Regions from separate parts of the Caldifermentibacillus hisashii genome, predicted to be linked through region 3. Evidence: riboswitches for the same ligand, from Rfam matches in the RefSeq annotation. Region 3 holds a riboswitch; each other region holds the start of a gene.
What was found. Region 3 has a riboswitch for S-adenosylmethionine ahead of NSQ14_RS04410 (5-methyltetrahydropteroyltriglutamate--homocysteine S-methyltransferase). Riboswitches for the same ligand answer to the same signal wherever they lie in the genome.

Region 1: linked by a shared signal. The riboswitch ahead of NSQ14_RS14695 (methionine ABC transporter ATP-binding protein) and the one ahead of NSQ14_RS04410 (5-methyltetrahydropteroyltriglutamate--homocysteine S-methyltransferase) in region 3 are both predicted to bind S-adenosylmethionine.
Region 2: linked by a shared signal. The riboswitch ahead of NSQ14_RS09935 (O-acetylhomoserine aminocarboxypropyltransferase/cysteine synthase family protein) and the one ahead of NSQ14_RS04410 (5-methyltetrahydropteroyltriglutamate--homocysteine S-methyltransferase) in region 3 are both predicted to bind S-adenosylmethionine.

What each region holds. Positions count from the first base shown of each region.
Region 1 is NZ_CP155467.1:3,014,108-3,018,429, reverse strand. Features, by position in the region: gene NSQ14_RS14710 (toprim domain-containing protein) at 239-586, shown strand; gene NSQ14_RS14705 (thioredoxin family protein) at 620-925, shown strand; gene NSQ14_RS14700 (SCP2 sterol-binding domain-containing protein) at 1,112-1,441, shown strand; SAM riboswitch class I at 1,695-1,804, shown strand; gene NSQ14_RS14695 (methionine ABC transporter ATP-binding protein) at 1,949-2,974, shown strand; gene NSQ14_RS14690 (methionine ABC transporter permease) at 2,967-3,635, shown strand; gene NSQ14_RS14685 (MetQ/NlpA family ABC transporter substrate-binding protein) at 3,653-4,322, shown strand, end outside.
Region 2 is NZ_CP155467.1:2,108,686-2,113,007, reverse strand. Features, by position in the region: gene NSQ14_RS09945 (metallophosphoesterase) at 1-811, opposite strand, end outside; gene NSQ14_RS09940 (yteA family sporulation protein) at 992-1,759, shown strand; SAM riboswitch class I at 1,865-1,977, shown strand; gene NSQ14_RS09935 (O-acetylhomoserine aminocarboxypropyltransferase/cysteine synthase family protein) at 2,109-3,404, shown strand; gene NSQ14_RS09930 (lysophospholipid acyltransferase family protein) at 3,981-4,322, shown strand, end outside.
Region 3 is NZ_CP155467.1:941,467-945,788, forward strand. Features, by position in the region: gene glf (UDP-galactopyranose mutase) at 1-1,005, shown strand, start outside; gene NSQ14_RS04410 (5-methyltetrahydropteroyltriglutamate--homocysteine S-methyltransferase) at 1,225-2,325, opposite strand; SAM riboswitch class I at 2,455-2,558, opposite strand; gene NSQ14_RS04415 (DUF4317 domain-containing protein) at 2,841-3,998, shown strand; gene NSQ14_RS04420 (helix-turn-helix transcriptional regulator) at 4,228-4,322, shown strand, end outside.

The DNA of each region.
Region 1 (4,322 bases), 1.9 Mb from region 3:
TAGATGTCCTTTTTTTAATTTTGTCAGGGGAAAATTGGAATTTCATGTACAATATGATTCGTTCCTTTTATATGTTTCGCATACAGATAAAGGAAAATAGGGGGAGTCAAGCTAATGTGTTCTTCCTTTTTTCCCTATTCCTTCAATAATTTTTCAAAGTTGCATAGTAATATAAAAAGGAACATATTAGTTGTCTATCTTGTTGTTTCTTTGTATCATGTTGGATAGGTGATCGAAAATGGAGGAAGCTGTTGAGAAAGTTATAATTGTAGAGGGAAAATCGGATAAGAAAAAAGTACAAGAGGTAATAAATGAATCTGTAGAAATCATCTGTACAAATGGAACGATTGGGCTGAGCAAATTGGATGAACTAATTGATATGTTATATGATAAAGAAGTATTTGTGCTTTTTGATGCTGATGACTCAGGAGACAAATTGAGAAAACAATTCAAACGTGAATTTCCGGAAGCAAAACATATATACATTGATCGTACCTATCGGGAAGTTGCTTCAGTCCCGGAAAATCATGTTGCGACTGTTCTTTTACAAGCAAATATACAAGTACATTCAAAATATTTATTGTAATCTTAAGCCATATGGAAATAAGGGATGAATCAAATGGAACAATGGACTGGTGAAACATTTTACCAATATTTAAAGAGCGGGAAGAAAGGTGCCTTTTACTTATACACCCCTTTATGTGGTACTTGTCAAGTAGCAGGAAAAATGTTAGAAGTGATCACGAAATTATTGCCGGACTTACCGATTGGGAAAGCCGATATAAATTATTTACCGGAAATTGCGGAGACATTTTTTATCGAAAGTGTTCCCTGTTTAGTCCTCTTCAATGAACATCAAGTGAAAGAAAAAATTTATGCCTTTCAAGATGTTCCTTACTTATATGAAAAATTAAAAAAACTTTAATCCGATGCTGTCCTAAAAGGTTTATGTGAAATTGACAAAATAACCTTTTGAAAGGGCGGCTATTTTATTTTTTTTAAAAAAGGAGAATTTTAACATATAGAGAATTAATATAAATAGAGCCTGATTATGAACGTAACATTGCTACAAAACGGTACTCGGCTCAATATTGCTCGGGGGTATCTCAGTATGGTGGCTGTCGATAATTTTCTAAAGAGGATCAATCATCAACCGGTTGTTCGAATTTTAGTTCCGAACGAGCCGGTCACTGTTCTGATTCGGAACCGAAAAGACGCTTGTTATCTCATTTTTTCTAAAGACAAGGTTGAATTCATAAAGGAATATAATGGTGAAATAGATTGTGAGTTGTCAGGAGAGGAAAAGATGATTCAATCTATCCTTGATGGAAAAATACGGCTGCAAGAAGCAATAAAGTTACGTCATGTTCAAATTGAATGTAATTACCGAACAATGCTTTTGCTTGAATCATTTTTCTGGCTCCAACGGGTAGAAGGATAAGGAATCAATCGGGTTCGGGGGAATTAACGGCTAGAGCGGGTGCGGTTCTTGGATAAATATATCCTAATTGGTGGATATAGTCGAAAAAGCCCGTGTTTCAAAAAAATGAACACCGCAATTACCGAGTTTTGGGGTTACCGAAAAAATTTAGTTGGAAATTTTTCATTAGTATATAAAAAAATCTTTATTGACTCAACTATTTTTTAATGATAATATGAATCTTATATTAAATAAAATAAATACTAGCGTCTAACTCTTATCAAGAGAGGTGGAGGGATGTGCCCGATGAAGCCCGGCAACCGTCAATTTTTTATTGAAATGGTGCCAATTCACACAAAGTTTAAAGACTTTGAGAGATAAGAGAAAGGACATTCGATTATATTCGCGTGCCTTTCTACTTATCAGTGTAGGAAGGCTTTTATTTTTAAACAAGAAATAAAATAATTCGTCTCACATTTTGATCATTTCCTACAAAAAGGAGAAGTTTAGACTGAAGGAGGGTGTGAAATGATCAATGTACAAAATATCACGAAAGTTTTCACAACCAAATCCGGGCCATTAACGGCTGTAAATCATGTGAATTTTACGATAGATGAGGGAGAAATCTTTGGAATCATCGGTTATAGCGGTGCCGGGAAAAGCACATTGATCCGTATGTTCAATGGACTGGAAACACCTACGGAAGGTTCACTCACCATTGCCGATAAAGATATTACAAATATTCGCGGGAAAGAATTACGCTTGGCCCGTCGAGAAATTGGTATGATTTTCCAACATTTCAATCTTCTCTGGTCGAGAACGGTACGCGGTAATATATCATTCCCACTGGAAATTGCAGGTGTTCCAAAGGCTTTAAGGGAAAAACGGGTAGAGAATTTAATTAAACTTGTCGGCTTAGAGGGTAGAGAAGATGCTTACCCATCCCAACTAAGCGGCGGTCAAAAACAAAGGGTCGGCATTGCCCGGGCACTCGCTAATAATCCAAAAGTATTATTATGTGATGAAGCAACATCAGCACTTGACCCGCAAACGACGGACGCAATTCTTGATCTGCTTGTGGATATTAACAGGAAATTAGGTTTAACGATTATTTTAATTACCCATGAAATGCATGTCATTCGAAAAATCTGTCATCGTGTGGCCGTCATGGACAGTGGAAAAATTGTTGAAATTGCACCTGTTCTTGATATATTCCGACATCCAAAAGAAGAAATTACAAAACGCTTTATTGGTCAGGTGACAGAACCGGAAGAAACGAAAGAGACAATTGACCATTTATTAGAGAAATATCCGGACGGGAAAATTGCAAAATTATCGTTTATCGGTGATGTAGCTGAACAAGCGATAATTACACGATTAATAAGAGAGCTGCCGGTTACTGTTAATATTTTGCAAGGAAAAGTATCACAAACACGAAACGGTGCCTATGGAACTTTATTTATCCATATTGAAGGAAATCCAAGTGATATTGAGGCGGCAATCGACTTCCTAAACAAAAATCAAGTCGGGGTGGAGGTGGTACAAAATGATTGAAACACTCTTCCCGAATGTTGATTGGGAAAAAGCCTGGGAAAAGACGGTTGAAACTTTATATATGACCGGGATCTCTCTTGTTTGGATTTTCATTATCGGTATTATTTTAGGATTATTACTGTTTTTAACATCAGAAGGAAATTTATGGCAAAATAAATTCATTAATTGGATCATCTCAGCAGTTGTCAACATCTTTCGGTCCATTCCGTTTGTTATATTGATTGTTTTACTTATTCCGTTCACGAGGGTATTAGTAGGCACCATGATCGGTATGGAAGCGGCATTACCGGCTTTAATCATTGGTTCCGCACCATTTTATGCAAGAATGGTTGAAATTGGCTTAAGGGAAATTGATAAAGGAGTCATTGAAGCTGCAAAAGCGATGGGGGCCAAGACAAGTACCATTATTTTTAAAGTATTGCTTCCGGAATCAATGCCTGCGATTATCTCCGGAATTACAGTTACAGCGATTGCGTTAGTCGGTTACACTGCGATAGCCGGTGTCATCGGAGCTGGCGGCTTAGGTGATTATGCCTATTTAGATGGATTTTCTCGTAATCAAAATGATGTAACTTTATTTGCAACACTATTAATCTTAATTATCGTATTTATCATCCAATTTATTGGAGATATAATAACAAAAAAAATTGATAAAAGATGAATGAGGGGGAAACCAAAATGAAAAAATTACTTACATTATTGTTCAGTACAATTCTTGTTTTCACTCTGGCAGCTTGCGGAGGGAAGGACGACAAAACAGCGGGTGAAAGTGACGGAGACAGTGGAAAGGATACAAAAACATTAGTCATTGGTGCAACGAATGAACCACATGCAGTAATTTTGGAAAAAGCAAAGCCGATTTTAGCTAAACAAGGGATTGATTTGAAAATTAAAACATTCAGTAAGTATGAATTAATTAATCCGGCATTAAAAGATAAAGATCTGGATGCAAACTTTTTCCAACATATTCCTTACTTAGAAGCACAAAATAAAGAATTTAACTATGATTTCGTCAATGCAGGCGGGATTCATATTGAACCAATTGGAATCTATTCCAAAAAATATAAATCATTAGATGAGGTTAAAGATGGGGCTACTGTCATAATGAGCAGCAATGTTCCTGATCATGGTCGTATCCTTACATTGTTTGAAGCAAAAGGATTAATTACATTAAAGGATGGAACTGATAAAACGGGAGCAACCCTTGATGATATTGCGAGCAATCCGAAAAACTTGAAATTCGAATATGACTATGCACCGGATATGCTACCGACAATTTATAATAACGGTGAAGGTGATCTGGTCGTTATCAATTCCAACTATGCGCTTGATGCTGGATTAAATCCGG
Region 2 (4,322 bases), 1.2 Mb from region 3:
ATGGATGGATGTTATGAAAAGTAATCTCGGGTCTGGAGCCAATCCGGATGTTAACACCTGTTTGGCCGAGTCCTTCACTGATATAAAAAGGTTTTCCCTTATAGTAATGAAGTCCTTTAATGATTTTTTTACGAGCCAGTTCTCCCATTTTAACTAGATGATATGGTTTCGGCCAGTATATTTGTCCACCGTGGAAATGACCGGAAAGAAGATAATCAAACGGGACATCTGTCATTTTCAGCACAACATTTGGGTCATGCGTTAACACAAGATGGAAACCAGCCGGTGCATGATTATACGCTTTTTCTATATTGCTTCTCCCTGTACTGTAATCATCAATTCCAATAATATTGATAAGCTGACCATTTGTTTCAATTGTCACATGTTCATTTTGTAGTGTTTTACACCCATAATTTTCTAATAAATTTTTTAGTTTAGTAAAATTTTTTTCTTTTAGCACATAGTCGTGATTGCCAAAAACGGCAAATATTCCATATTGGGGATTGATTTCCTTAAATAGTTGGAGATAAGGAATTAGTTTCGGAATCGTACGTTTGCGGTCCAAATAATCACCGGTTAATGCAATTAAATCTATTTTTTGGTTTTGTACCATTTGTTTAAGATCCTCTGGAGAAACGGATATATTTTCAAGGTGCATATCGGTTAAATGTAGAATGGTCAATTTTCCATCATGATTCGTATTTGTCTTTAACTGAATGCGATTTATATTTACTTTTTTTGTGTTTTGATATGCTCGTCTAATTAAAATAGAAAAAATAATGAGGCAAAAAATAAAAATAACAGCTTTCACAATATCCCTCCTATAAACCCCAGTATAATGAGAAATAGATCACATGGGAAGTGGGAGTTTTTGGGTTTAATCATATAGAGGATATTCACAAAGTCCGTAAATAGCAACACCTTAAATTAGCAAACATGATTTTTAATTTTTTACAAATACTAAGCGAAACAGATGGGAGGAGTTAAAAATATGTTATCACAACAACAACTTGATGCCTTCCGTTCAATATTATTAGATGAAAAAGCGGATGTGGAAAAACGACTTAAGGGAAACGATCAATTTGGTATGAATAAAGGACATGCCCATGAATCCACCGGTGAATTATCGAGTTATGATAATCATCCCGCAGATGAAGGAACGGAATTATTTGAACGCGGGAAAGATTTAGCTCTAAATGAACATGAAGGCAATCATTTGAAAAATATTGAAAAGGCACTGAATGCAATTGAAAATGGTACATATGGAACTTGTGAAGTTTGTGGTGAAGAAATTCCTGTGGAAAGATTGGAAGCATTACCGACCACAACTTATTGCAAAAAACATAGTCCGGATCAAGTCATCTCCTACCAGAGACCGTTGGAAGAAGGAGTTTTAATGCCGCCGTACGGAAAATTTGATTTTGATGATTCGAATGATGAAGGTTTAAGCTTCGATGCAGAAGATGCTTGGCAAGAGGTGGCGAGTTGGGGAACGAGTGAAACACCTTCAGACTTCATCGAGCCGCAAAAGCATTATAACGATGTGAATATCGAACCGGAAGAAAATGTCGGATATGTCGAGGATTATGAAAACTTTGTCGGCGTTGATATGTATGGGAAAAATATCACTGTTTATCCGAACCGGCAACATGAAAAATATGAGGAAGACCTTAATGAAGAGGGGATTATGACAACTTTCGGCGACCTTCCACCGTTTGAAAAAGATCCGTATGTGGAAGAAGAGACTGATCGACGTTAAGGAAAAAATAGGACATTTTGTAAATTTTTCATAAAAAAATAATTGACGAAATAAAAACAATTCCGTATAATCATTTTAACAATAATTTAAAAAAGTGAGTACAAACTCTTATCAAGAGAGGTGGAGGGAATAGGCCCGATGAAACCCGGCAACCTTCAAACATGGTTTGAAAAGGTGCCAATTCCTACAGGTCAGGATGTAGATCTGAGAGATAAGAGGAGGGATGAATTTCAAACCTCTTCTTATTGAAGGGGTTTTTATTTTTTGTACCTCTTCAATTCTCTCTAAGAGCAAGATGTATGCAAAAGCTCACTTAATTATTGTTACAAAATTTTAGGGGGAATTGTTTATGACGATAGAGTATAAAGACGAAACGATTTTATTACATGGAGGACAAGAAGCAGATCCGACTACCGGTTCCCGGGCTGTTCCAATTTACCAAACGACATCTTATGTGTTTCGGGATGCTGAACATGCGGCAAATTTATTTGGCTTGAAAGAACCGGGTAATATTTACACTAGAATTATGAATCCGACTGTTGATGTTTTTGAAAAACGGGTGGCGGCTCTGGAAGGCGGTACAGCTGCCGTTGCAACCGCTTCGGGATCTGCTGCAATTACATATGCGGTTTTAAATGTTGCTGAGAGCGGAGATGAAATTGTTGCTGACAGTAATTTATACGGCGGTACGTTCAACTTATTTGCTAATACAATAAAAAAATTTGGCATTACAGTAAAATTTGTTGATGCTCGTGACCCGGAAAATTTTCGTAAAGCTGTTACGCCAAAAACGAAAGCATTTTTTGGTGAAATTATCGGCAATCCAAGTCTCCGAGTATTTGATGTTGAAGCAGTAGCAAAAATTGCGAACGAAGTAGGTGTTCCGCTCATTATTGATAACACATTTGCTCCTTATAGTGCAAAACCAATTGAATGGGGTGCGCATGTCGTCGTTCATTCTGCAACAAAATGGATTGGCGGTCACGGAACTTCTATCGGCGGAATCGTTGTTGATGGAGGGAATTTTGATTGGACGAATGAACGGATTACAAGTTTTAATGAACCGGATCCGGGATATCACGGGTTGAAATATGCAGATTTAGGAAATGTTGCGTTTGCTACAAAGCTGCGTGTACAATTATTGCGCGATACCGGTGCTTCCTTGAGTCCGCAAAATGCTTTTTATTTTTTACTTGGTCTTGAAACATTACATCTTCGGATTGAAAGACATAATGAAAATGCATTAAAAGTAGCACAATATTTGAAAGACCATCCATCGGTGGAATGGGTATCTTATCCCGGCTTGGCAGATCATCCATCCTATGAGCTAGCAAAAAAATATTTAAGACACGGTGCCGGTTCGATGATCGTATTCGGTATAAAGGGAGGAAGAGAAGCAGGTAGAAGGATTATCAATCATGTTCAATTGTTTTCCCACGTGGCCAATGTTGGGGATGCGAAGTCACTGATTATTCATCCGGCCTCGACCACCCATTCCCAGTTAAGTGATGAAGAATTAGCGCTATCCGGAACAACTCCGGAATTAATTCGCTTATCCATCGGTATTGAACATGTTGATGATATTATTTATGACTTAGAACAAGCGATTGCCAAGGCGGTGGAAACGACAGCGGCGGTACAATAATTTAAATTGAAAAAAGGATACATGTTTACTAGATGAAGCTTTCTGTTTCAGCTAGACAAGGGGTTTATAGAAGATAGAGTAAACAGCGGGTAAAAAACACTCGCTGTTTTTTTACGTAAAGTATAAATTCCCACAAGGCTGCGAATTCGTATTTTTCAATTTATAAGGTCCAAAAGAGCGCGATTTGGTCACTCCTATGGGACAATTCAGCTTAATTTTCTATTAGATTTGTCCCATAGAGCCGTTCTATGAGACATTTTTGTTTGACTTTCCGATGTTTTTGTCTCATAGAGAGCGATTCGTCCACTCCTATGGGACATTTCTGCTCTATTTTCAAAGCTTTTTGTCCAATAGAAATTAAACTCCGACTCTCAGAAAATATTCTGGCAAGTTTGGCCCTGCAGTAATGAGATATATTTCGACCGCTTGCTGGTTACCCAGGCAAAATAAAGTTAAGCTGAATCCTACCATTTCCCCATTTCCACTTCATAAAGAAGAAATATTTTGTTATTCTATGTTTATATCATAAAGTATCCATTTTTATTTATTATGTGTTTTTTCAGGGAGTGACCTCTTTTGTATTCTTTTTTAGGAAAAATTGCAGCGATTATATTAAAGGTTTTTTCGAAAATAACGGTAAAAAACCTTGATAATCTTCCGAAAGATACTGGTTTTATTATTGCTTGTAATCATATCGGTTGGGTTGATATTGTCGGGTTGGGTGTAGCCTTGTTACCGCGACAAATTCATTTTATGGCCAAGAAGGAATTATTCAAACGAAAACCAGTCGCCAAATTTTTAACGTCTTTAAATGCCTTTCCGGTTGACCGAAAAAATCCCGGGACAAGCAGCATAAAAACACCTGTGAAATTATTGAAGGAAGGAAATATTGTCGGTATTTTCCCGAGTGGAACAAGA
Region 3 (4,322 bases):
CATATCGGTGGTAATATTTATACTGAAACTTTGGAAGGGATTCAAGTTCATAAATACGGGGCCCATATTTTTCATACAAATAATAAGGAAATTTGGAACTATGTAAACCAGTTTGCTGAATTTAATCGATACACAAATAGTCCAATAGCCAATTTTAAAGGGGAAATTTATAATCTACCTTTTAATATGAATACATTTAATAAATTATGGGGTGTGATTACCCCGGAAGAAGCAAAAGCGAAAATTGAGGAACAAAGAAAGGCTGCCGGGATTGAGAAGCCGACGAATTTGGAGGAGCAAGCCATTTCCTTGGTCGGCACCGATATTTATGAAAAATTAATTAAAGGCTATACAGAGAAACAATGGGGAAGGAAAGCGACGGAACTGCCTGCTTTTATCATCAAACGGTTGCCGGTCCGCTTTACATATGACAACAACTATTTTAATGACCGTTATCAAGGTATTCCAATTGGCGGGTATACGCAAATTGTTGAAAAAATGCTTTCAAGTGAACGAATTGATGTGGAATTGAATACCGATTTTTTTGCAAAACGTGAAGAATATTTGCAGGAATTTCCAAAAGTTATTTATACCGGAATGATTGATCAATTTTTTGATTATCAATTTGGAGAATTAGAGTACCGTAGTTTGCATTTTGAAACGACGATTTTAGACCTAGAAAATTATCAAGGAAATGCGGTAGTCAATTATACGGATGCAGAAACACCTTTTACGCGAATTATTGAACATAAACATTTTGAATTTGGCAATCAACCAATAACAGTCATTACAAAAGAATATCCGCGAACGTGGAAAAAAGGTGATGAACCTTATTACCCGGTGAATGACGAAAAAAATAATGAAAAGTATCGGAAATATAGTGAACTTGCCGGACAATTTCCAAATGTTATTTTTGGCGGCAGACTTGGTATGTACAAATATTATGATATGCACCAAGTCATTGCCGCAGCCTTATCAGTCGTGAAAAAAGAATTTCATGAATGAGATTTTTCATAGAAAGTGGCTCGGAACAGTAATTCCGAGTCACTTTTTCCTAAAAGACACAATCCTGGAATTTTACAGTGTTCTCGTATTTCTTTGGCGATACCGATATGTTTTTATTTAGCATATGGTGAATGAACCTATAACCTGTAGTGTTCCGCAAACTTCTTTGGCGGTATTTACTTATTTTTTCTTTGCCATATGGTATAAAGAACCTAATATCTACAGTGTACCCCAGACTTCTTTTGCGATATCAATAATATATTTTAATTTTGCCCATTGCTCTTCTTCCGTTAACTTATTGCCGTGGTGAGTCGAAGCAAAACCGCATTGTGTACTAATACACAGTTGTTCAAGCGGAACATATTTGGCGGCTTCTTGTATCCGTGCTTTAATTACTTCTTTGTCTTCTAGTTTTCCGGACTTCGATGTGAAAATACCAATAACGACTTTGGGTCCGCCCTTTGGTATATATTTTAAAGGTTCAAAACCACCGGACCGTTCATCATCGTATTCAAGGAAGAAGCCGTCTACTTTTTCCTTAGCAAAAAAGGTGGGGGCGATATAATCATATGGACCCTCAAATGCCCAAGCCGATTGATAATTCCCGCGGCAAAGATGGGTTGTTACGATTAAGTCATCCGGTTTTCCTTCCAGTACACCATTTGCCACACGTAATGCCAAATCAATTGATTTTTGCCGTTCATCTTCCGGAATATCCGGGATACAGTAACCGGCAATCGCAACATCATCTAATTGCAGGTAACGACAGCCGGCATTATAGAATGCTTGAATCGCATCACGGTATGCTTGAATTAGATCTTTTGCAAAATCTTCAACATCCGGATAAACTTCTTCGTTTAGAATTCCCGGATAGAAAAATTGATTCGGACTCGGAATTGTCATTTTCGCAATGGCCCGGTCGCCGACAATTTCTTTAAATTCGATAAAATCTTGCAAGTGCGGATGGTTCGGATTAAAGCTGACTTTTCCAACAACGCGGACATTATATTTTTCGGTTTCGACGCCAACAAATTGATAACCTTGTTCAGGGATATACCCTTCAACCCCGTTTAAATGCTCCATAAAATCCGTATGCCAAAATCTCCGTCTGAACTCGCCATCCGTCACAGCTTTCAGACCAATTTCAATTTGTTTATCGACAATTCGTTTGATTTCTTCTGTTTCAATGGCTCTTAATTCCTCAGCTGTAATGGTTCCTTCTTGAAAGTCCTTTCTTGCTTTATGGATTCGCTCCGGACGAAGTAGGCTCCCTACTTGATCAGCTTTAAAAGGTGCTTTTGTAATTGTTTTTGTTGTCATGATGTTTCCCTCACTTTTTTTATTTTTTTGTTAAGCTTGTCAATATGGTAAGTCACCGGTATTGACAAATGAAAAACCTCTCTTCAAGAAAGAAGAGAGGTAAACATAACGATTATAGTTTTCGATCTCTTCTTATCTTCAAGCCAAAAGCTTTCTGGAATTGGCACAGTACTTTTAATAAGTCCGCTGCCGAGGTTTCTTCGGGCCAGTCCCTCCACCTCTCTAGATAAGAATATTTGAAAATATGAAATTAATCTTGTTTATTAATATATACGTATTATTCCTATATGTCAACTATTTTTTTAAAAAATTTGTTATGGACCTTTCGCAAATAATTTTCACCCACGTATGAACTTTCTTCAAATTTTAAGCAGATGTATGAGTAAAAATAGAGAAAAATTTTTTATCCCTTCATTAGTGATCGGCTTTATCATACGTGTTGATTGTCTTCTTCCAAAATGGTGAGCATTTGCTTATAATTAGTTAGGTAGACTAATAGAGTAGGGGAAGTTCTTATGAATGTAAAAGACATCGCAAATATCCGAAAGCAATTTAAGTTAGATAATCATCTTTTGCAAGTGAAAGATATTTTTAATGTGTATATTCGAAAAGAAAGCAGTGAAATTTTTTATCAAGAATGTCATCCGTTTCCGATGTTGGACCGGGAGCAGCAAGAATTATTTATGTTGAACTTCAAAAAGGTGTTAACCGGCCAGCTGGATGTAAAACTGTTTGAGCTAAAGTTTCAGGCGGAAGCAGAGGCGCATAGCAAGGACATTCTATACGAGGCAATCCAAAACGATGATGTTGAATCCTGGAAATCACAAATGCTTCTGCTTGTTGAAAAAATGGTCAAAGATATTCAGTATGAAAAAGATATCGTAATTACGTTCATTCGCGGCGAATATTATAAACCAACCAAAAGGACGAATGAGGAGACGGAAGAACACGCAAATGATTCCGTATATACCCATCCATTTATCCTTTGTAGCATAAATCGTACCGAACAGCCGAAAAAATCACTGCTTTTTGATTTTGTTGAGCTGGAGTTTAAAGCAAATGTAGTCGTCGATTCAATTATTAATTTAACATCACCAATGTCGGGATTCCTCTTTCCTTGTTTTACGGAAAATTACACTGATATTAATCATATTTTATACTCGACAGGGAAGGCAAACCAACCGGACTATCATATTATTGAGGATGTATTGAATGCGGAACCGGTGATGACCGCTCAAGACGATAAAGCAGTTTTTGAAGAAATTGTTAAAGAAGTGGTTGGTGAAGAAGTAGAATCGTCAACACTTTCGAATGTATATGAAGAAATTAATCGAATGATGGAAGAGGAAGAGGAACAAGATATTCCAAAACTCGATTATAAAGATGTTGAGCAGGTTTTGAAAGCAAGCGGAGTTGAAGATGTAAATCCGGAAAAAGTCGAAATGGCGTTTCAAAAAGTAATTGATGATGAAAAATATGAGCTAAAGGCAACAAGCTTAGTACCAAAATCGATAAAAATTCAAACAAAGGTTGCCAATATCTCAATCAGTCCGCAAGATTTGAAGTATGTTAAACAAGTAACCGTCAGCGGCAAACGTTGTATTTTAATTGAAGTTGATGAAGATGCCGTTATTGAAGGCTTTAAGCTCATACCGGAGACGTTGTTGAGTTGAAAAGGAATCGACTGGAGTAATGAATAAAACGAAGGGTGTCCAAAAGATGTTTATCTTTATGTTCACCCTTTTTTGTTGAATGCAGCTTAGTGAAAGATAACGGTTGCGGCAATATAGATTGGATTATCGTGAAAAAATACCGATGGAGTGTAAAGATACCTTTACATTCTATCGGTATTTTAGTATTATATATGTAAAGATATCTTTACTTTTTACGGAGGTTTGACTAATGCCGGTGATTAACCATATTCGAGAAATCCGTCAAAAAAAGGGGATCTCGCAAATTAAAATGGCTGAGGATTTACAAGTTACACGTCAAACGAT